Haloactinospora alba: one gene and its partner. The protein of the gene in region 1 interacts with the protein of each later gene in a pairwise test. Links are inferred from orthologs where the notes say so. Each region holds a gene or a part of one and is shown on either strand. Other genes may lie near its edges.

The links.
Region 2: the proteins of ftsZ (region 1) and rlmN interact in binary tests that used the Escherichia coli proteins (3 or more experiments, as listed by UniProt). The link is inferred for Haloactinospora alba from one-to-one orthologs.

What each region holds. Positions count from the first base shown.
Region 1 is NZ_VFQC01000001.1:2,077,488-2,080,581, reverse strand. Bases 112-3,000 are described here. They hold ftsZ (cell division protein FtsZ), read left to right. Parts: upstream 112-732; coding sequence 733-2,268; downstream 2,269-3,000. Other genes in these bases: pgeF (peptidoglycan editing factor PgeF), read left to right, coding at 2,391-3,000; FHX37_RS09345 (cell division protein FtsQ/DivIB), read left to right, coding at 112-330. Outside these bases: more of FHX37_RS09345, read left to right, coding at 1-111; more of pgeF, read left to right, coding at 3,001-3,094. UniProt on the Escherichia coli protein: Essential cell division protein that forms a contractile ring structure (Z ring) at the future cell division site. The regulation of the ring assembly controls the timing and the location of cell division.
Region 2 is NZ_VFQC01000001.1:661,965-665,104, reverse strand. Bases 185-3,119 are described here. They hold rlmN (23S rRNA (adenine(2503)-C(2))-methyltransferase RlmN), read right to left. Parts: upstream 2,235-3,119; coding sequence 1,134-2,234; downstream 185-1,133. Other genes in these bases: FHX37_RS03230 (suppressor of fused domain protein), read left to right, coding at 2,427-3,119; FHX37_RS03240 (Lrp/AsnC family transcriptional regulator), read left to right, coding at 521-1,018; FHX37_RS03245 (PucR family transcriptional regulator), read left to right, coding at 185-409. Also shown: more of FHX37_RS03245, read left to right, coding at 1-184; more of FHX37_RS03230, read left to right, coding at 3,120-3,140.

The DNA of each region.
Region 1 (3,094 bases):
GGGGTGCGGATCGCCGAACGGGAGGAGGAGCCTTCCGACTACCCGCTGGCGCGCATCACGGGAGAGGTCAGGGGTAACCCGGGCCTCTCCGTGGCGGCCGGTATCACCGAGCACCTTTCCGACCCCGTGCTCGGGAGAGTCACGGGCATCGAGGCGGAGGAGCCCGACAACGTGGTCGTGCTCCTGGACAGCGGTGCTCGTGTGGTGTGGGGAGACGGGGAGCGGACGCGGGAGAAGAGCGAGGTTCTGGCGATCCTGTTGCGCGAGCGGCCTCCGAACGAGGATCGCGAGTACGACGTCAGCGCTCCGGACACGGCGGTCGTTTCCTGACTCCCTCCGAGGCGGCTCGGGGGCGTGACCGATCGCGCGTGACGGGGGAACAGCCGCGACGCGCCGAGGCCGCGCATCGCCTTGGAAACGTGCGCCCCGTTAGGCTAAGCGCGTGGTTGGTTGCCCGTCGGCATCCTGCAACTTACTGTCGAAGAACGCAGCCCCTGATTGACATGACTATGAACCCTGCAACGGGCGAGGTGGGCGGGGCCGGCAGCCTGGAGCTGGCGGGGCGGTACCCACTCTTGTAGGGAGCCGGGCTGGTGGTTGACCAGTCCGGAAAAGCCCGGACGTAGCACTGTAGAACCGGAAAAGCTGGCTGACTCGCTCCTGTGCGAGGCACACGATCGTGCTGGAACGGGACGGTGCGGCTGGCAGAAGCGAGCGGAAAGGCCCCTCGTCGTGGCAGCACCGCAGAACTACCTCGCGGTCATCAAAGTCGTCGGTATCGGCGGCGGTGGTGTCAACGCCGTGAATCGGATGATCGAAGAGGGACTTAAGGGCGTCGAGTTCATCGCCATCAACACCGACGCTCAGGCGCTGCTGATGAGCGACGCCGACGTCAAGCTCGACGTCGGCCGCGAGCTCACGCGCGGATTGGGCGCCGGGGCCAACCCGGATGTGGGACGAAAGGCGGCCGAGGACCACCGCGAGGAGATCGAGGAGGTCCTCAAAGGGGCCGACATGGTTTTTGTCACCGCTGGGGAGGGTGGTGGCACCGGCACGGGCGGCGCTCCCGTGGTTGCCGATATAGCCCGGTCGTTGGACGCCCTCACGATCGGTGTGGTGACCCGGCCCTTCAGTTTCGAAGGTAAGCGCAGAGCGACCCAGGCGGAGTCCGGGATAGCGACACTGCGCGAAGAGGTCGACACCCTGATCGTGATTCCCAACGACCGCCTACTGTCCATCTCTGACCGGCAAGTGAGCGTGCTGGACGCGTTCAAAGCAGCCGACCAGGTGCTGCTTTCCGGTGTGCAGGGCATTACCGACCTGATCACCACACCCGGACTGATCAACCTGGACTTCGCTGACGTGAAATCCGTCATGTCGGGTGCGGGGTCGGCACTCATGGGGATCGGCTCGGCGCGGGGGGACGATCGCGCTGTGGCCGCGGCCGAGATGGCGATCTCCTCGCCCCTGCTGGAAGCCAGTATCGATGGTGCCCACGGGGTGCTCCTGTCCATCCAGGGCGGTTCCGACCTGGGCTTGTTCGAGATCAACGAGGCAGCACAGCTCGTTGCGAACTCGGCCGCTCCCGACGCCAACATCATCTTCGGCGCTGTGATCGACGACGCGCTCGGGGACGAGGTGCGCGTCACCGTCATCGCTGCCGGGTTCGACGAGCCGAGTGTCGAATCGGGACCCGAGTCCACCGCGGCAGCGCTCACCGCGGAACCGTCCGTACCGCAGCGTGGCGAGTCCGCCGAGTCGAAACCGTCATCGGTGACGGCCCAGACCACCCAGACCGGGCCGGAGAGAAAAACGGAGCGCGCCCCGGAGCCGGCTGCCGAACAGCCGGTGCGTAGCCCCGCCCCGGAACCGGTGCGGGAGGAGCCTCCCCGCGCCCAGGTCCCCTCCGAGCCCGAGCCGGAGCCCAGGCGGCCCGAGCCCGAGGTCAGGCGGTCCGAGCCCGAGCCCAGGCGGCCAGAACCGGAATCCAGGCGGCCCGAGCCCGAGCCCCGGAGGGAGGAGAACCAGGCCTCCGCCGCGGCGCGGGTGGAGGAGGAGACCGACACGGAGCCTGCTCCTGAGGAGGAGGGGAACCGCGGCCGCAACATCCAGTCGGTCAGCGACAGCGAGAGCACCCAACTCCGCAGCACCGGTACGGAGAGCCAGCTTCCGCGTTCGGGAGCCTCCGGTGGGGAGGTCTCCTCCCCCCGGCGCAGAGTGGTGTTCGACGATCCCGACGATCTGGACGTCCCGGACTTCCTCAAGTAGTCCCTTCCCGCAGGGGCGGTATGCCCTGCGGGAACGTAACGCACAGGGTACCGGCCTCCTCCGAGGCCGGTACCCTGTTTGCTGTCCCCTCCCCACACAGCCAGGAAGAGCAGCGTCGGTTGATGAGTGCCGTGTTCCAGTTGGGCCCCGGAGTGGCTGCCGGTTTCACTCGACGGTATGACGGCGGGGTGAGCGCTGCTCCGTTCGATACGCTCAACCTCAGTTCGGGGGTGTCCGACGACCACACGGCTGTGGAGCGCAACCGGCAGGACGCGGCCGCCCGGCTGGGGTTCGACAGCGGTCGTGTGGTCTGGATGGACCAGGTGCACGGTGCTGATGTCGCGGTGGTGACAGCACCCGGTGTGGCGCCACGGGTCGACGGGATCGTCACCACCCGCGACGATCTCGTCCTGGCAGCGCTGGCTGCGGACTGTCTGCCGATCCTCGGGGCGGATCCGGACGCGGGTGTCCTGGGCGCGGCGCACTCCGGGCGCGCCGGAACGCTGGCGGGGATCGCGCCCCGTCTCGTGGAGGCCATGGTCAACCAGGGGGCCAGGGAAAGCCGGATCACGGTGGCCCTCGGCCCGGCGATCTGCGGCCGGTGTTACGAGGTGCCGGAATGGATGCGTGACGAGATGGCCGAACGCCTCCCCCAGGGGGCCGGTCGTACCTCCGTCGGAACGGCCAGTATCGACCTCCGCGCAGCGGTCACCGCCCAGTTCGAGGAGTGCGGGGTGCACAATGTCGTGGTGGATCGGCGCTGCACCCTGGAGGACCCCGACCTTTTCTCGCACCGGCGTACCGGCATGACTGGGCGGTTTGCCGG
Region 2 (3,140 bases), 1.4 Mb from region 1 along the record:
GGTCCGCCGCTCCTTCCTGGAGGCGCGCCAGGTCGGCGACGTGGCGCTGCGCCAGAGCGGAGACCAGCTCTTCTACCGGCTACCCGACGTGCACCTGCGCGGACTGCTGCACCTCTTCTCCGACGACGAGCGGCTGCAAACCTATGTCGAACGCGAGCTGGGGCCGTTGCTGGCCTACGACGACCGGCACGGCAGCGACCTCACCGAGATGCTGCGCTGCTACCTCTCCTCCGGCAGGAACAAGGCGCTGGCCGCCACCACCGCCCACATCTCGCGTCCGGCGTTCTACGAACGGTTGCGGCGGATCTCGCACGTGCTCGGCGTCGACCTGGACTCGGTGGAGACCTGCCTCTCGCTGCACGTGGCCCTGCTGTCCCTGGATTCGGTCCGCGATCACCGGGCGTACTGAACGCGGGGGCTACCATAAAGTACTTTTGGTTCCGTCGTGTGTGGGACACGACACGAGCGACCCGAGAACGCGCTGTTACCCGCGCAGCCCGTGACCATCCCGGAGGACCATGTGACAGAACAGGACGACAGCGCTCCGGCCGTACGGCGGAACCCCTCCTCCAACGTCGCCCTCGACGAGACCGCCAAGCGCATCATCGAGCAGCTGCAGCAGGACGGGCGCCGCTCCTATGCCGCCATGGGCAAGGCCGTGGGGCTGTCCGAGGCCGCCGTGCGCCAACGCGTCCAACGGCTGCTGGAGGCGGGCGTGGTCCAGGTGGTCGGTGTCACCGACCCGATGATGCTGGGGTTCAGCAGGCAGGCCATGATCGGCATCCGGTGCAGCGGCGAACTCGACAAGGTCGCCGACGAGATCGCCGACCTGCCCGGTGTCGAGTACCTGGTGATCACGGCCGGCTCGTTCGACCTGCTGGCTGAGGTGGTCGCCGCCGACGACGACCAGCTTCTGGAGATCCTGGGCCGCCTCCGGTCGGTCGAGAGCGTCACCGAGACCGAGAGTTTCCTGTACCTGAAGCTGCGGAAGCAGACCTACGCGTGGGGGACCCACTGAGGTCGCGCCGGTCGCCGGCCGGGACCGCCCGAAGGCGTCTCGCACGGGCCGGCACCGGTCGGCCGTACCGCCGGGCGGCCCACCGCCGCCCCGGGCGCGGCTCCGCCCCTCGGGCTCACTCCCTCTCGCTGGCGGCGAGCTGGCCGCACGCGCCGTCGATCTCCTGGCCCCGGGTGTCGCGGATCGTCACCGGGACGCCGTGGGACTGCAGCCTGCGCACGAACTCGCGCTCGTCCTCCGGGCGGGAGGCGGTCCACTTCGACCCCGGCGTGGGGTTGAGCGGGATCAGGTTGACGTGGGCAAGGTGGCCGGCGAGCATCTCGCCGAGGAGGTCGGCGCGCCACGCCTGGTCGTTGATGTCGCGGATGAGGGCGTACTCGATGGAGACGCGGCGGCCGGTCGTGTCAGCGTAGCGCCAGGCCGCGTCCAGCGCCTCGGCGACCTTCCACCGGTTGTTGACGGGCACGAGCTCGTCCCGCAGCTCGTCGTCGGGAGCGTGCAGCGAGATCGCCAACCGCACCTGCATGCGTTCCGCGATCATCTTCTCGATCGCCGGAACCAGACCCACGGTCGAGACGGTGACCCCCCGCTGCGAGATGCCCATACCGCCGGGGACAGGGTCGGTCATGCGCCGGATGGAGTCGAGGACGCGCCGGTAGTTGGCCAGCGGCTCGCCCATCCCCATGAAGACGATGTTGCTGATCCGCCCCGGACCGCCGGAGACCTCCCCCCGCTCCAGGTCCCGCGCGACGGAGACGACCTGGTCCACGATCTCCCCGGTGGAGAGGTTGCGCGTGAGACCGTTCTGTCCGGTGGCGCAGAACGGGCAGTTCATCCCGCAGCCCGCCTGCGACGAGACGCACAGGGTGGCGCGGTCGGGGTAGCGCATCAGCACCGACTCGAACATGACCCCGTCGAAGGCGCGCCACAGCGTCTTGCGGGTCATCCCCTCGTCACACGTGACATGACGCACCGGCGTGAGCAGCTCCGGGAGCAGCTCCGCGCCGAGCCGTTCCCGGGAGCCCTCCGGCAGGTCGGTCATCGCCGACGTGTCGGACTCCAGGTGTCCGAAGTAGTGCTGGGCCAGCTGCTTGGCACGGAAGGGTTTCTCCCCCAGCTCCGTCACCGCCGCGCGGCGGTCGTCGGGACTGAGGTCGGCGAGGTGCCGGGGCGGCTGGGCCCGGCGCGGGGCGGCGAAAGTGAGCTCGGCAGGCATGTGGTTCCAACACGGACGGATGACCGCGGACGCGGAGACGATGTCCGCGATACACGGTACTTTGGGTACATAGTCGGCCTTGTCCCGGCCGGGACAGGTTCCGCAGGGAAAAGGCCACTGCCGTTCATCCTATGCGGCGCGTGGGTACCACCGTACGGAACAGCAGAACAGCCGAACAGCCGGGGAGGGACAGTGGCAGCGGCGAGCATCCTCCTCGACGAGTCCAGCCCCTACCGCAGCCGCCGCGTGATCGTCGAACGCGGCCCCGGCGCCACCGCAGCCTACCTCCTCAACGCCCAGGGAAGGATCCGGGTCCCGGTGTGGCTCGCCAACCACGAGCCCGCGCCCGCCACGGGCGACCCCGCGAGCCTGTACCAGGGAGAGGCCCCCCTCATGCCCGCCGCCCACACCAAACATCCCCAGGGCCGCCCGCCGGTGGAGGCCGCGCGGGTACGCGCCGTGTGGTTCGAGGAAGGCGACGGGGTTGCGCTGCTCGAGGACGGGGAGCTCCTGGCCGTCATCCCCGGCTGGGCGGAAGCCGACCGGGGGCTGCCCGGTTACGCGCGCGACGCCGTCGGCCACACCCCCTACGCCTGGGCGCTGGACACCGCCCCCGAACAGCTGCGTTCCCGGGTGTTCCACGCGCGGTCGTACTGGCACTGGCGGTCGACCCCCGACGCGTGGCGCAGCGTGCAACGCGCGGTGTTCAACCACCTCAACCGGACCGTGGGCCCGTCGGGCCACTACTGGGACATCTCGGACGGCTATCCGCCGCTGTTACGCGTCTCGGAACGCCCGCCCACGGAACGGCGCCCCTACACGGTGCTGAGCACGGTGGGAATGTGCGGCCAGCGGATGCCCACCGTGGAGCGGTACCTCGCCGACCCCTCCCCCTACGCGCGGGTC